2 regions of the Mycobacterium lehmannii genome follow, and region 2 is predicted to be linked to the other one. Evidence: riboswitches for the same ligand, from Rfam matches in the RefSeq annotation. Region 2 holds a riboswitch; the other holds the start of a gene.
What was found. A riboswitch is a leader RNA that binds a small molecule or an ion and turns the genes downstream of it on or off. The one in region 2 is predicted to bind S-adenosylmethionine.

Region 1: it holds a riboswitch for S-adenosylmethionine, as region 2 does, so the genes downstream of both, AU192_RS10420 (serpin family protein) here and AU192_RS02995 (bifunctional o-acetylhomoserine/o-acetylserine sulfhydrylase) in region 2, are expected to answer to the same signal.

What each region holds. Positions count from the first base shown of each region.
Region 1 covers NZ_LQIR01000014.1:11,359-19,329, reverse strand. Annotated here, with positions in the region: gene AU192_RS25940 (hypothetical protein) at 233-517, opposite strand; gene AU192_RS10430 (ADP-ribosylglycohydrolase family protein) at 943-2,412, opposite strand; gene AU192_RS10425 (NUDIX hydrolase) at 2,486-3,166, shown strand; SAM riboswitch class IV at 3,291-3,402, shown strand; gene AU192_RS10420 (serpin family protein) at 3,874-5,184, shown strand; gene AU192_RS10415 (hypothetical protein) at 5,229-5,609, opposite strand; gene AU192_RS10410 (TetR/AcrR family transcriptional regulator) at 5,716-6,261, shown strand; gene AU192_RS10405 (hypothetical protein) at 6,298-7,032, opposite strand; gene AU192_RS10400 (hypothetical protein) at 7,029-7,971, opposite strand, start outside.
Region 2 covers NZ_LQIR01000002.1:37,013-44,983, reverse strand. Annotated here, with positions in the region: gene AU192_RS03010 (DUF3017 domain-containing protein) at 1-257, shown strand, start outside; gene AU192_RS03005 (class I SAM-dependent methyltransferase) at 336-1,067, opposite strand; gene metX (homoserine O-acetyltransferase MetX) at 1,064-2,197, opposite strand; gene AU192_RS02995 (bifunctional o-acetylhomoserine/o-acetylserine sulfhydrylase) at 2,197-3,546, opposite strand; SAM riboswitch class IV at 3,648-3,770, opposite strand; gene AU192_RS02990 (NADP-dependent isocitrate dehydrogenase) at 3,956-6,211, shown strand; gene AU192_RS02985 (alpha/beta fold hydrolase) at 6,208-7,041, opposite strand; gene AU192_RS02980 (exodeoxyribonuclease III) at 7,111-7,926, shown strand; gene trpS (tryptophan--tRNA ligase) at 7,923-7,971, shown strand, end outside.

The DNA of each region.
Region 1 (7,971 bases), on a different contig from region 2:
TAGGGTCGGCGTCGGTTCACCAATCACGGTCGTTCCGGCCCCGGCGACACTTCTTGTCAGCACCCAGCCTGACTTACCTCGCACTGCCAGATAAGTCAGCTGAGAATCGCCGATCCACCCCGTCATGGTGTGTGCCCCCGCGCGGAGTCGGTGCCAACGTTGGCTCGCTATCATGCCCAGGCTCCTGTCGGTCGTAGTACCCGTCGAGCAGAAACTCAGAACGCCATCGCGATCACACGAATCCTTCGTCAACGAGGATGCATCCGGCCGTCGTCACGAGGTGGGCCTGGCCCGAACCGCCGACGACTCGGCACCAACTCTTCACATCTAAAACGCTGCCCCGCAATGAAATATCGAAGCCGCCGTACATACCGGGGACCGGGAACCACAGGTGGTTACCAGGGAGTTCGTGGAGGATCTCGACCAGCGGATATCGAAGCTCGGCACGTGGGTCCCGGCCGCCGAACAACCGACCACGGATCCTGCCGTCGATCAAGCCGGCCAGGTGGCGGTTCAACGAGTGCAGCTCTTCGACGTCGAGCTCCGACGATGGCGGCTTCAGGCGCCGCGCGCTCGTTGTAAGCGACTGCCGCCAGTGTTCGCCATAACCGCCCGCAGTGACCGTTTCATATTCCCCTTCGCAACGAACTTCATACGGTGTGCGCCCTCGTGAGTCAGGCAACGACCGTAACGCGTCACGCTGGATCAGGGCGGCGACAACGTCATTCGGCGCGTCATGCCATGCGGCCTGATGCAGAACCGTGAACCACGCTGTTCCGCCCGGCCGCCACTAGTTGACGTTTACCGGTTGCCGCGGGTCATCCAGCATTTCGAAAACGGTTGACCAGTCACCTGACTTCGCGGCATCGGCGAACCGATGACCGGACGACACCGCGGCGTCATGCAACAGGGAGGTGTCGTGCACCCCGTTCCACACGAATGTCATGAGCTTCGCTCCCGCTGTCCATCGGCGGTCTGCTGCGTCTGGAGTCTGCGCAGAGCTGATCGGAACGCGCTATTCGGGTGGGCATTCGGCAGCACTTCCAGTACGTCGCGCAGTGCTTCGTCGCCGCTGATCCCGCGCAGCCTTGCTCCGTATAGCGCCCCCATCGTCGGCGTCCGGCTGTACGCCCCGACGCAGTGCACCAACACCGTGCGTCCCTCGCGACGGAACTGCTCAATGAGGCGCACGGTGTCGTGCAGGACGAAGTCCAGATGCGGGTTCTCGTCGCGCTCCGGCCGATCGATCAGCCGCACTTCGACGTGCGGCATGTCGGCGCGCATATCCTCGTCCGCCAGTCGGCACATCGAGACCACCGCGTCCACCTCGGCCGGAAGCTGCCGAAGCGCACCGATGCCGCCGAGGAGAACGCCGTTGTCGTACGGATGCCGAACGCAGGTGTCGACCGAAGAGTGCGGATAGGAGAAGTCGAACTCGTCCGGCTTGCCCTTGCGCCCGATCGCCGACGCAAGCGAGACAAGCCCGCGCGCGGTGATCCCCGGCCACCCGTGCAGCTGCACGCGCCACGCCGCGGGCACCGCCGATGCGCCGTAGCCGGCCCCCAGTAGACCGCCGGCAATCGCCGCGACCGTGTCGGTGTCGTATCCCGCTCGGACGGCGGCATCCAGCGCCAACCGAAGGTAGTCCGCACGGAACACACCGTTGACCGGATCATCCTCCGGTACAGGCGTTGTCGAGATCGCCGACCATGCCGCCTGCAGGGCGGTCACCACCCAACCGTTGTTCGGGAACGATGCCGGGGGAGCTGCTTCCGCTTCATTCAGACGCTTCGCCCACAGCTCGCGCCGACGCGCGTCCAGATGCGGCAAGCCGACCCGAACGTCGAGCTTCCCCGTCAACACGGCGTGCCTGATCGCGCAGACCCACAACGCACACGCGTCTCCCGCGTCGGGGTCGAAGTGCGTGAGCTCGCTGAGGGCGCGTGCCGCCTCCACCATCGCGCCCTCATCGTCGAGATACGCCAGCGCTATCGGCGCGGTCCGCATCAGCGATCCGTTGCCGGCCGACCGTCCGGTGCGACGGTGATATTTCTCCGACTCCGCGCGGGCGCTGGCCGCGGTGATAACACCACCGCGCACTGCTGCCCTCAGCACCGAACTGGTCTGGATACCAATGTCTTTGGCGGATCGCGACCAATCGAGCCAACGCCGCACGATCGCATCCTGGGCGGCTTCGTCACGCAGGTCGGCGCCCGTCGCGGCCACCTCCGCGATCGCGATCGCCATCGACGTGTCGTCGGTCCATTCACCCGGACGCCACCCGCCTCCGCCGACCATCTCCACCTCGAACTCAGGCCCGCGCGGTGGTTTGAACTCGTACGGTGCCCCAAGTGCGTCTCCTGCCGCGGTCGCCAGAAGCACACCTTCGACACGATCATTGAATGAAGTCATTCGTCCGCCTCCTCCCAAGAGAGCTTTTGCGCAGTTATGCGCTAATGTCAACACTGTACTCTGAGTGACCGACATGAGCCGGAACGTATTCCGAGATAGCAGCGGGAGAACCCTCGAGGACTATCCGCGGCCGTCGGTCGCCGTCGACACCGCCGTGTTGACGCTCGATCCCGAGCATGGGTTGGCAGTCCTGCAAGTGCGCCGCGGAGGCAAGTCGGGTTGGGCGCTTCCTGGAACGTTCCTGCATGAGGGAGAGACGCTGACCGAGGCCGTCGACCGCTCGCTGCGCGACAAGGCCAACGTGCGAGGCCTGTGCCCAAGACAGTTGCACGTCTTCGATGACCCCAAGCGAGATGACCGCGGATGGGTGCTATCAGTCGCTCACGTGGCCGTGGTGCAGGCGAATCGACTCGATTCGCGGTTTCCGGATACGACCCGAATCGTTCCGATCTCCAGGACCGGTCGTTTAGCATTCGACCACGACAAAATCATTGTGCGCGCAGTCGAGCACGTACGTTCACGCTATGCCGACGAGCCGGACCCTGACGGTCTGCTCGACGAGGAGTTCACGCTCCGCCAGCTGCGCATCGCACACGAGGCTGTTCTGGGGTACACCCTTCAACGCGACACCTTCCGTCGAGCGATGGAATCGCACCTCGTTCCCACAGGCAGTACCACGGTTGGTACGAGGGGTCGTCCTGCAGAGTTGTTTCGGCGTCGTGAGACTGAGTCGAAGCGTCGCCGCGGGTCCTGAAGGTGCTCCACGCGGACGGTGCCGCAACCCAACCTCTTAGGACCCATGCAGGCCGGTTCGTTGCGGTACGTCAATGCAATCGGTTCACCGAGCTCATCGACCGGCCGAGGTATAGTGGCCGCAGCTTCACGAGATGCCGTCGCCAAGCTCCGACTAGACGGCACGCCAACCCCACGCTCGTGGGTGGCTCGGATGACGAAGCGGCCGACGCCAATCGGTGGCGGTAAGAGCGCCTCCTGAGTGGAGGCCCGAACGAGGACGGGCAATGACTGCGACCACTGAACCACAAGACGACCGAGACGGTCGTCCTGGCTGCATGAACCCCGGCGCCTATTGGTTACGGACTCGGCCTGTCGAGGGAGGAAGGTTGTGATGCCGTACCACGTCGGTTCCATTCCCCATATGCGCCGCCCGTGCGATCGGTGCGGCTACGCCACCCGGTACAAGCAGTACCCGGTGGTGTGCGGATGCACCTCGCCGGATCGCTGCCCGCACCCGCCCGCTTATGTCATCAATGGACTGTGCCGCCGCTGTGGTGGCGATGCGGGCGAACACCCGCATGGCGGTGGTGCGGCTCCGGTGTCCTAGTCGTAGCGGGCCCGCACGAGGACGTAGGCGTCGCGTCACCACCGCGATGCCTACGCAATAACTGTGTACTCGGTTGTTCTGCGATCCGATTGTCGGGGCGTCAAGGTACTTTGCCCGCCATGACGAACGAGAGCCCTGCCTGCGGCCGATGCGGATCGACCGCGCTGCACCACAAGGTCCACGGCATGCCGACCCCCGAGTTGTTCGAAGAGGCGGAGCGCCGGCCGGATCTTGCGCTGGCCGGGTGCTGCGTGATGCCGGGTGACTGGACCACCGAGTGTGTGACGTGCGGTCAGCGCAAAATCATTGGCCGAGGCGGCGATTCCGCATGGACGACGGCGACTCGGCCGGGCGTCGCCGCTCACCTCGTCACCGCGTACGCGGCGTCGGCGCGGCAGGCGCTGGGCACGGCGCAGACGCCGGCCATCTCCTATCTTGGGTTGTGGCTGTTGCTCGCCCGCTTCGCGCCGGTCGCGACCGGCGCACACCGCGCGCGACTGGCCGAGGTGCTCGGCGTGTCCTGCGATGAAGCCGCCACGCTGGCCGCCGAACTGCTCGACTCGCCGCACCCGACGGTCGCGGCGGCGCTCGGCGCGTGGTCGCGCTCCCCAGCGACGGCGACGCTGCCTGTCACGCTCGACGAGCTGCCCGACCAGGCTGCGCTGGACCGCTGGGCGGCCGAGCACACCCGCGGACTCATCGAGCAGTTCCCGCTACAGGTCGACTCGCTGACCGAGCTCGTCCTCGCTACCGCACTGGTCTTGCAGCCGCGGTGGACCACGGAACTGGACATCGACGAGGACGGGCGGCTTGTCCTCGACGGGGGACTGCAGACCATCGCCGACACCAGTGCCGCGGGACTCGTCGCCGTCGCCAAGCCGTTCAGCGAGGACGGCGTTGATGTCGTCAGTGTCATTGCCGCACCGAATATTTCACCGGCGGAGGTGTGGGAAGCTGTCGACGAGGTCATCGCCAAGCTCAACGAGGGTGCACTGTGGCACGGTGGGATTCCCGCCGATGGCCACGCGTGGACAGTCCGCGAAACGACCGAGACATTCGTCATATGGGACGCACCCGACGACTATGAAGATTTTTGGCGCAGTCACCTGCCGCGCTGGGACGCCACCGTGCAGAGCGCACTGACCGGCGCCCCTGGGGTGGCAGAGCTCGCCTCGTCATTGACAGAGGCTGTGCCAGGCCTCGACGGGTCGATCGAATGCGTGCAGGGGGCCACGGCCGCCTACGACGAGTACGGGTTTGAGGCCGCTGCCGTCACAGCCTTGGCGATGGCGACAGGCGCCCCGCAGCTCGTCGAGCGCACCATCCACCGCGTAGAGGTCACCTTCGACCGGCCGCATGCCGTCGTCGCGGTCGCCCGCGGCGGCGCTTGGGAGGGCGTGCCGCTGCTTCACTCCTGGGTCACGCCTTGAGGATCTGCTCGATATGCCCGCACCGGTAAAGCGCATGCCGCGCGTCAGGCGGCTTGGCGCTCCATCTCCCTAGTCGGCACGACGGACACCTCTGTGGCGGCGTCCAGCAACTGCTCGTGATTGTCACGCACACCGCGGTACGTCGACAGATACTGGTCGATCTGCTCGCGACGCAGCGGTCGCGCCCAGATGTTCTCGCTGGGGATCTCGATCCCACTGTCGTTGAACTCTGCGCGCTTCCGGGCACCAACGCGGAACCCCGCCACCGCTATCACCATCAAGACGACCAGGCTGGCCCCGATGATCCCGGCCACCGCACTTTGCGCGGCCAGCGCGTACACGAACGTTCCCAGTGCCGCGAAACTCAGCAGCAGACACACGTACCCAACCAACGTCGGCGGAATCCGCCCTAACGCCTTCAACACCAGTATCACCTCTCCTAAGTTTCAGCAATACGCTACGCGTATCGTAGCGCTACGTCTAGTGTAGCGTTTTTCCGGTCGGATGTATTCCCGGCTAGTAGGAGGTGCGATGGCACAGCGACGCGACGTCGACGACGGCATCACCGACGCCACCCTGGCCCTCTTGCGCACCCGAGGCCCTCAGTCCGTGACCGTCGAAGCCGTGGCGGCACGGTCGGGCATCGCGAAGACCACCATCTACCGCCGGCATCGCGACCGCCGCGAGATGCTGTCCGACGCGCTCTCGCGGGTGACCTCTCCCGAACCACTCCGCGCGGAAACCGAGGCGCCGGATCGGCTCCGCTGGCTCATCGCGGAAGCGGTCAAGGCGATCGGGGTCGGCGTCGGCTACGGCGGCTTCGCCGCCATGCTCACCGACGAAGACCCCGACTTCACCAAGCTCTTCCGGCGCATTCTTGCCAAGCAGCGGGCTGAACTGGAATCGGTGATCGATGCGGCCAAAGCCGACGGATCGTTTCGCGCCGATGTCGACGACGCCACCCTCATCGACGCCGTGGTCGGCGCGATCATCGCCGAGCGCGCACGGACCGGCCGCGTCGCCAAGGACTGGGAAGGGCGACTGTTCGACCTCTTTTGGCCGACCGTGCGGCCCTAAACGCTCTCGTCGTTTAGTTCTTTCTGTGCGGCCGCCTCAAGCGAATCGACCGTCAGCCAGGCGCTTCAGCGCCCGGCCGTCGGTCAGTTCGTCACGGCGATCCAGATTCTGCCAATAGAACCGGACCAGCTCGCGCAGAGCTCGTCCTTCCGGCGTGAACGAGGCCGCTGCGAAGGTCAGGACCTCCTCATCGGACATCACGACGACTATCGCATTCGGTGATGGTGCGGACTGTTTCGGTGAGGCATCGGTGACATCTACAACATGCGCCCAGTCACCGCCCTTCGGCCGCGACCCTTGCACGAACGTGAATCCGTTGGGCGTCAAGCGCAGGTAATGCACGCCGCCGCGCCGGAGCGTTCGCCACAGAATTGGCGCGCCTACGATCGCAGCGAGAGCGCTGGCGAGGGGAAAGTACATGCGCGTGTGCTCGGGCACCGGGATATCAACCATCCCGAGCGGTCCGAATATCGCGAACAAACCACAAGCCACCGTTGATCCGATGAGTGCGACCTGGAGAGGTAGGTCGACGCCTCGATCCGGCCGAATGGTCGTCCCCTCGTCGTCGAAATCGCCACTCGGGACGAGCTTCCCCGGAACGACCCGTGCGAACGGGACGATGAAACCCAGGAAGAACATCGCGAACCCCAGCGACACCACCGCCGTCAGGAAGTCGCCGCGCCCGATGCAGATAATCGTCCACACCAGCGCCAGAATGCCGAGCGGTCCGAAGAACAGCGTGCAGAGCAACGCGATGGGGAGAACCTTCATTTGGGACACACGATATTGCCGATGATTCCGCCAATATAACCGAATGTCCAAGTGCCGGCGATGCTTCCGACCACGGCGGCCCCCGGCGCCAATTGCGGAGCGCCGAAAGCCGAGGCTCCGGCCGCCGCCAAGGTGCCACCTGCATAACCCCCACCAACCCCTGCGCCTCCGGAGATCGCAGCCACGCAGCCGTCGTGAAACGTCTTGGCGGTCACCGTGTCGTACAGGGCCGTCGCCACACCCAGCGTCGGGCCGCCATACTTGGCCGCCTTCCCGAGGTTTTCGACCGACTGCGGTGAGAGCATGGGGATCCCGCGCTTGGCTTGTTCCTCCAGGCCCGTGAGTGCACCCCCGACGGTCGTGACCATCGGATGAGTGAAGAACTCGTCGGGTAAGACGCCATGGCGGCCGTCGGCCGCCGTCACGCCTCCGGTGGTCTTGCCATCTGGAGTTTGCGTCATGGTGACTTCGATGCCGTCAGCGAATCTGATGGACGTGTACTTCGTGCCGTCGTAGTTGGTCTTGTCCTGTGAGAACGTGCTGGACACTTCGTTGCCGTGCTTGTCGTAGTAGGTGTCCTCGACGCACGGAGCGAAATCGTTCCACTCATATATCTCGTGCCGGCTGCCATCCATCATCATCAGCGTCTGTCGCACCTGCCCGTCTTCGGTCACCCACTCGCGGCTCTCACGAACCGTCTGCGCCATGTCGTTGTCTCGAACGACTCCCTGTTGGATAAGCCCGTGGAGCGTCATCGGATCCGGGACTTCGTCAGCGGGTCGGGCAGCTCCCGTTGCAGGATTCAGATGCGGAAAGTCATTCGGCCTGGGCAGAGCGAAGCCGAGATTCTGAGCAGCAGCCTGCACCGACTCCGCGGTCGCGTCATCCGCGTCGCCGACTGCGGTCAGTAGGCGGTTGATCTCCTTCTGCTCTGCATGG
Region 2 (7,971 bases):
GTCAGTGGCCGTTCTGGTCGGTCGGGCTGATCTTCGCCGCCGCGTTCGTCCTGGTGGTCGCGGGATATTGGCGACGCGGCGCGCTGGTGATGGCGATCGGGGTCGGGGTGGCTGCCGCGCTGCGGCTGATGTTGAGCGACGAACGGGCGGGGCTGCTGGCGGTTCGCAGCCGAGGTGTCGATTTCGTCACCACCGCGACCGTCAGCGCGACGATGCTCTATGTCGCCTGGACCATCGACCCGCTGGGCACCAGCTAACGCTGCAATCGCCGAGACTTACGATTTGGCGGGTTTTCCTCGACCATTTCCGCCAATACGTCGATCTCGGCGCGGCTGTCAGGCCAGCGTCGCCCGGATGCACACCGTGACGTACGGCAGCGCCAGCCCGGTGGAGTTGGCCAGCGCCGGGTGGGTCGCCAACAGCTCGCGCACGCGGTCCAGCGTCCTGGTGCGCACCTGCTCCGGTGAGGTGATGCAGTAGCTGCGGGACGCCACGAGGTCGATAAGCGCCTGGGGGGTCAGGTAACTGGTCCACTCGACCTGATGACGTTGCACATCGGTGAACGGTTCGGGCAGCGACACGGTGTTGCTGAACGGATCGTGTTCGTGACCGATGATCCGGCCGAGGTCTTTGACCCAACCGAGCCGCTCGTCGCGGGTGTTCCACACCAGGCCCAGCCGACCGCCGGGGCGCAGCACGCGGGCGACCTCCTTGACCGCGATCTCGGGATCGAACCAGTGCCAGGCCTGGGCCACCAGCACGGCGTCCACGCTGTCGTCGGGCAGCGGGATCTCCTCGGCCGTGCCGAGCAGCGCGGGCGTCTCGGGAAGCGAACGACTCAGCAGGTCAAGCATTTCGGGAATCGGATCGACGGCGACGACGTCGAGGCCGCGCTCGACGAGGCGCGTGGTCAACTTGCCCGTGCCCGCGCCGAGGTCGAGCACCTTGGCGGCGGCCGACGGCAGCAGCCAGTCGATCGCCTCGGGCGGATACGACGGCCTACCGCGTTCGTAGGCTGCGGCTTCCGCGCCGAACGACAGCGAGCGATCCTGTTCCAGCCCGCTCACCGAGATGCCAGCTCCAGCGTCCGGCGGATGAGCTTGTAGACCGCGTCGGTCTCCACCAGGAAGCCGTCATGCCCGTAGATCGACTCGACGACATCGAGTCCGGCGCAGCCGGGCAGCAATTCGGCCAGCTCCTCCTGCAGCCGAAGCGGGTAGAGCCGGTCGGAGGTGATGCCGCCGACCACGGCAGGCACACCACAGCCACGCAGCGCGGCCTCGACGCCCCCGCGGTTCCGTCCGACGTCATGGCTGGACAGCGCCTCGGTGAGGGCCACATAAGTGCCCGCATCGAACCGCGACACCAGCTTTCGGCCCTGATGCTCCAGATAGCTCTGCACGGCGTAGCGGCCGCCGACGCCGGGGTCCTCGTCGTCCTGCGGATCGTTGGCGAACCGGGTGTCGAGCTCGAGTTCGCCGCGATAGGTCAGGTGGGCGAACCGGCGGGCGATCTCCATGCCGAGGTCGGGGGACAGCCCCGTGCCGTAGTAGTCGCCGTTCTGCCAGTTCGGGTCGGCCTTGATCGCGGCGACCTGCGAGCTCTGCGTGCCGATCTGGTCTGCGGTGGCACGCGCGCCGACGGCCAGCACCAGCCCCGCGCGCACCCTGTCGGGGTGGCCGACCATCCACTCCAGTGCGCGGGCGCCGCCCAACGAGCCGCCCATTACCGCCGCGACCTCGGTGATCCCGAACGCCTCCAACGCGGCGATGTCGGCGCGCACCTGGTCGCGGACGGACACGACCGGGAAACGCGAACCCCACGCCTTGCCGTCGGGATGCGGTGAGCTCGGGCCGGTCGAGCCGCGGCACCCGCCGAGCACGTTGGTGGCCACCGCGCACCAGCGGTCGGTGTCGATGGGTCCGCCGGGACCGGCGACGCCGTCCCACCAGCCGGGGGTCGGGTGGTCGGGCCCTGCCGGACCGGTGATGTGGGAGTCGCCGGTCAGCGCGTGCAGCACCACGACGACGTTGTCGCGCTCGGGCGACAGCTTGCCCCAGCGCTGCACGGCGATCGACACGTCGTCGATGACCGCGCCGTTCTCCAGGGTCAGCGGGCCGATGTCGACCACGCCGATCTCGCCTTCCGCGGGCAGATTCAGGAGCGGCACCTCGACTTCCAGGTCGGAGAGGGTCATCAGAACGCCGCCGTGGCGTTCGGATCGGACTTGCCTGCGGAGCTGAACGGCTTGGCGGCGGCGAAGCCCCGCTCCAGATCGGCCAGGATGTCGTCGATGCCCTCGATGCCGACCGCCAGGCGCACCAACCCGGGCGTGACGCCGGTGGCCAACTGCTCCTCCGGCGCCAACTGCGCGTGTGTGGTGGACGCCGGGTGGATCACCAGCGACCGCACGTCGCCGATGTTTGCGACATGGCTGTGCAGGGTCAGCGCGTTGACGAAGGCCTTTCCGGCGTCGACCCCGCCCGCCAGTTCGAAGGCGAGCACGGCGCCGGTCCCCTTGGGCGCCAGCTTCTTTCCGAGCTCGTACCACGGGGACGAGGGCAATCCGGCGTAGTTGACCGAGAGCACGTCGTCGTGCCCCTCGAGGTACTCGGCGACCTTCTGCGCGTTGGCGACGTGCCGCTCGACGCGCAGGCTCAGCGTCTCGATGCCCTGGGCCACCAGGAACGCGTTGAACGGCGACGCCGCGGAACCCAGGTCACGCAGAAGCTGCACCCGCGCCTTGAGCGCGTATGCGGGCGGGCCGAGTTCGGCGAACACCACACCGTGGTAGCTCGGGTCGGGCTCGGTGAAGCCGGGGAATCTGCCGTTGGTCCAGTCGAACGTGCCGCCGTCGACGATCACGCCGGCGATGGCGGTGCCGTGCCCGCCGAGGTACTTGGTGGCCGAGTGCACGACGATGTCGGCGCCGTGGGCCAGCGGCTGGATCAGGTACGGGGTGGCGATGGTGTTGTCGACGATCAGCGGGACGCCGGCGTCGTGGGCGACCGCCGCGACGTTGGGGATGTCGAGGATGTCGATCTTCGGGTTGGAGATCGACTCGGCGAAGAACGCTTTCGTGTTCGGCCGCACCGCGGCACGCCACGAGTCGAGGTCGTCGGGGTCCTCCACGAAACTGACCTCGATGCCGATCTTGGGGAACGTGTAGTGGAACAGGTTGTACGTGCCGCCGTAGAGCCGCGGGCTGGACACGATGTGGTCGCCGGTGTTGGCGATGTTGAGGATCGCGAGGTGTTCGGCGGCCTGACCGGAGGCCAGGAACAGCGCCGCCACACCACCCTCGAGCGCCGCGATGCGCTGCTCGACGGTGTCCTGGGTGGGGTTCATGATCCGCGTGTAGATGTTGCCGGGCTCGGCGAGGCCGAACAGCGCGGCGGCGTGATCGGTGCTGTCGAACGTGTACGACGTGGTCTGGTAGATCGGCAGCGCCCGGGCGTTGGTCGCGCTGTCGGGGGTCTGTCCGGCGTGGACCTGCTTGGTTTCGAACGCCCACCGCGCGGTCGGGTCATCGTGTTCGGTGCTCATAGCTTCTCCTGTTGTGAGGGGCCGATAAGGGGCTTTCACGCACTCAGCGGTAACTGCGCACGCCGGACCTCCGCTGTCTTCTCTGGGGGCCCGTCACAACGGACCCGCGCTTGCCGGTAACCGCTTGTCAGCGGGTACTCAACCTGGTCATCACCCGGGGCACCCCACCGCGGTTGGAGGGTTGCCGACCAGCAAGCCGGGGCTTGTCGCTGGCACTCATGACCGATGAGAAGCCTATCGCACGTCACCTGCGTCGTGCCAGCGAGGCATGCCGATGGCGGGCTACCCACCAGTAGCGGATCACAGTCCTGTCGGCGGACCCCCTGGCTCACACAGAGCGTCGGGTACGGCGCAATACTGGTAGTCGACTGACCGAGGCCTGACCGATTAGCGAGCCGGAGAACCCCACATGACTGCCGAGCAGCCGACCATCATCTACACGCTGACCGACGAGGCGCCGCTGCTGGCGACCTACGCGTTCCTGCCGATCATCCGCACCTTCACCGAACCGGCGGGCATCAACGTCGAGACCAGTGACATCTCGGTGGCCGCACGCATTCTCGCCGAGTTCTCCGACCGCCTGACCGACGAGCAGCGCGTGCCCGACAACCTGGCGCGGCTCGGGGAGCTCACCGAGAAGCCGGACACCAACATCATCAAGCTGCCCAACATCAGCGCCTCGGTGCCGCAGCTGCTGGCCGCGATCAAGGAGCTCAAGGCCAAGGGCTACGACCTTCCCGACTATCCCGGCGACCCCAAGAACGACGAGGAAGAAGAGATTCACGACCGGTACGCCAAGATTCTCGGCAGCGCGGTCAACCCTGTTCTGCGGCAGGGTAACTCGGATCGGCGCGCCCCCAAGGCGGTCAAGGAGTACGCGCGTCGGCATCCGCACAGCATGGGTGAGTGGTCGATGGCGTCGCGCACACACGTGGCGACCATGAAGACCGGCGACTTCTATCACGGCGAGAAGTCGATGACGCTGGACAAGGACCGCAAGGTCAAGATGGTGCTCGAGACAAAGAGCGGCGAGACGATCGTGCTCAAGCCGGAGGTGGCTCTCGACGACGGCGACATCATCGACAGCATGTTCATGAGCCGCAAGGCGCTCTGCGAATTCTTCGAAGAACAGATCGAGGATGCCTACAAGACCGGCGTGATGTTCTCGCTGCACGTCAAGGCCACGATGATGAAGGTGTCGCACCCGATCGTGTTCGGCCACGCGGTGAAGGTGTTCTACAAGGACGCGTTCGCCAAGCACCAGAAGGTGCTCGACGAACTCGGCGTGAACGTCAACAACGGCATGTCCGATCTCTACGACAAGATCCAGGCGCTGCCCGCCTCGCAGCGCGAGGAGATCGTCCAGGACATCCACGCCGTGCACGAGCACCGCCCGGAACTGGCGATGGTGGATTCGGCCCGCGGCATCACAAACTTCCACTCGCCGAGCGACGTGATCGTCGACGCGTCGATGCCCGCGATGATCCGTCTCGGCGGCAAGATGTACGGCGCCGACGGGCGGACCAAGGACACCAAGGCGGTCAACCCCGAGTCCACGTTCAGCCGGATCTACCAGGAGATGGTCAACTTCTGTAAGACCCACGGGCAGTTCGATCCGACGACCATCGGCACCGTGCCCAACGTGGGGCTGATGGCGCAGAAAGCCGAGGAGTACGGCAGCCACGACAAGACGTTCGAGATCCCCGAGGACGGCGTCGCCAACATCGTCGACGTCGACACCGGCGAGGTGCTGATGACCCAGAATGTCGAGACCGGCGACATCTGGCGCATGCCGGTGGTCAAGGACGCCGCGATCCGCGACTGGGTGAAGCTGGCCGTGACGAGGGCCAGGGCCGCCGACATGACCGCGCTGTTCTGGCTCGACACCGAGCGTCCGCACGAGGTGGAGCTGCGCAAGAAGGTCAAGGAGTACCTCAAGGACCACGACACCGAGGGCCTCCACATCCAGATCATGCCGCAGGTGTGGGCCATGCGGTACACCCTGGAACGGTTGATCCGCGGCCAGGACACCATCGCCGTGACCGGAAACATCCTGCGCGACTACCTGACTGACCTCTTCCCGATCCTGGAGCTGGGCACCAGCGCGAAGATGCTGTCGATCGTGCCGCTGATGGCCGGCGGCGGGATGTACGAAACCGGCGCCGGTGGCTCCGCGCCCAAGCACGTCCACCAGCTGGTCGAGGAGAACCACCTGCGCTGGGATTCGCTCGGCGAATACCTCGCTTTGGGAGCATGTTTCGAAGACATCGGGCGCAAGACCGAAAACAAGCGGGCTGTTCTGCTGGGTAAGACGCTGGACTCGGCCATCGGAAAACTGTTGGACAACAACAAGAGCCCGTCACGCAAGACCGGTGAGCTCGACAACAGGGGCAGCCAGTACTACCTCGCGATGTACTGGGCGCAGGAGCTGGCCGAGCAGACCGACGACAAGGAGCTCGCCCACCACTTCGCCGATCTCGCAAAGTCGCTGGCCGACAACGAGGATGCGATCGTCAACGAACTCGTCGAGGTGCAGGGCGACTCGGTCGACATCGGCGGGTACTACTACCCGGACCCGGAGAAGACCACCGCGGTGATGCGTCCCAGCAAGACGTTGAACTCGGTGCTGGAGGGCGCGACGAGCGAGCCGGTGACGAAGCTCTAACCGCCGAGTGCCTCACGCGGCTCGGCGGCGTGGCCGTCGACGAAGGCGACGATCAGGTCGGCCACACGCTGGGGCGCTTCGTACATCGGGATGTGGCCGACGTCGTCGAGATGCGTGACCTGCGTGCTCGACGGCAGCTGCTGGGTGAAGTGGCGGGTGAACCGCGGATGCGGCAGCACCCGGTCCTTCTCGCAGATCACCAGGTGGGTGGGGCACGCGCTTTCGGCCAGTTCCATCAGGCCCGGGGTCAGCAGCGACTTCACCAGCAGCTGGTAGTAGGCCGGGCAGTGGGTGACGTCGTCGATGATGTCGACGAGGTCGTCGTCGGACAACCGGTCCGGCGTGGCGCTGATCGGAAAGTGCGCCAGCCAGCGCGTGAACGGCAGCTTCAAAACGCGTTGCCGGAACGCCAGCGTGAACACCCACACCGGGAAGCCGGCCAGGAACTTGCCGACGATCTCGAATTTCGCCGGGGTGAACTTGCTCCAACCGCCCGCCGGTGCGATCCCGGTCAGCGTGCGGGCCCGGCCGCGGCGCTCCAACTCGAAGGCCACCCAGCCGCCCAGCGAGTTGCCGACGATGTGCGCGGTGTCCCAGCCCAGCGCGTCCATTCTGCGTTCGACGTCGTCGGCCAGCTCGGCGGTGTCCAGGAACCGGTGCCCCTTCACCCCGCCGTTGTGCCCGGGCATCGTCGGGGCCAGCACCTCGTAGCGGCCGGTGTCGGCGATGAGCGGGGCGACCTTCTTCCACACGTTCTGCGACATCATGAACGGGTGTAGGAGGACGATGGGCTCGCCTGAGCCGACGTGGATCGGTGCGCGCTCGGTCATCAGCCCGACAGTAAAGGTGATACCGGCGGTACCGCAAGTGCGTCGGTATGGTCTGCCGCTGTGACCTCGCTGATCGTCAGCACCATCAACGTCAACGGCATCCGCGCCGCGGTCAAAGAGCGCTCACCGCTGAACCGCGGCGTGCTGCCGTGGCTGGCGTCGACCACCGCCGACGTGATCTGCCTGCAGGAAACCCGCGCCGACGATGGCCAGCTGACCGCCGCATTGGCGCCCGCCCTGGATGACGGGTGGCGCCTCGCGTCGGCCGAACCGCATATCAAGGGCCGCAGCGGCGTGGCCGTGCTGTCGCGCCACCCGATCTCGGCGTCGCGGCTGCTCGAGTCCGACGAGTTCGGCGGGCACGGCCGCTATCTGGAGGTCGACACCGCCGGGGTGACGGTCGCGAGCGTCTACGTCCAGACCGGCGAGGCAGAGACGGACCGCCAGCTGGAGAAGGAACGGTTCATGGCCGAGCTCGCCGCGCGGATGGCGACGCTGACCGACCGCGAGGCCGTCGTATGCGGCGACTGGAACATCGCTCACACCGAGAACGACATCAAGAACTGGAAGGGGAACCTCAAGAAGTCCGGGTTCCTGCCGGGTGAGCGACAGTGGCTCACCGAACTGCTCGCCTCGGGTTGGGTGGACGTGGTTCGCGAGTTGCACCCCGACCAGCCGGGTCCGTATGCGTGGTGGTCGTGGCGGGGCCGCGCCTTCGACAACGACGCCGGCTGGCGCATCGACTACCAGTTGGCCACCAAGGCGTTGGCGGAGCGGGCCGTCGCCGCCCGGGTGGAGCGCGCCGAGGCGTATGCGCTGCGCTGGTCGGACCACGCGCCGGTGACGGTCGAATACCGGTCGCGTGAAATGATCGGGCGATCATGAGCAGTTCGCCGAAACCCGTCGTCTTCTCCGGGGTCCAACCGACCT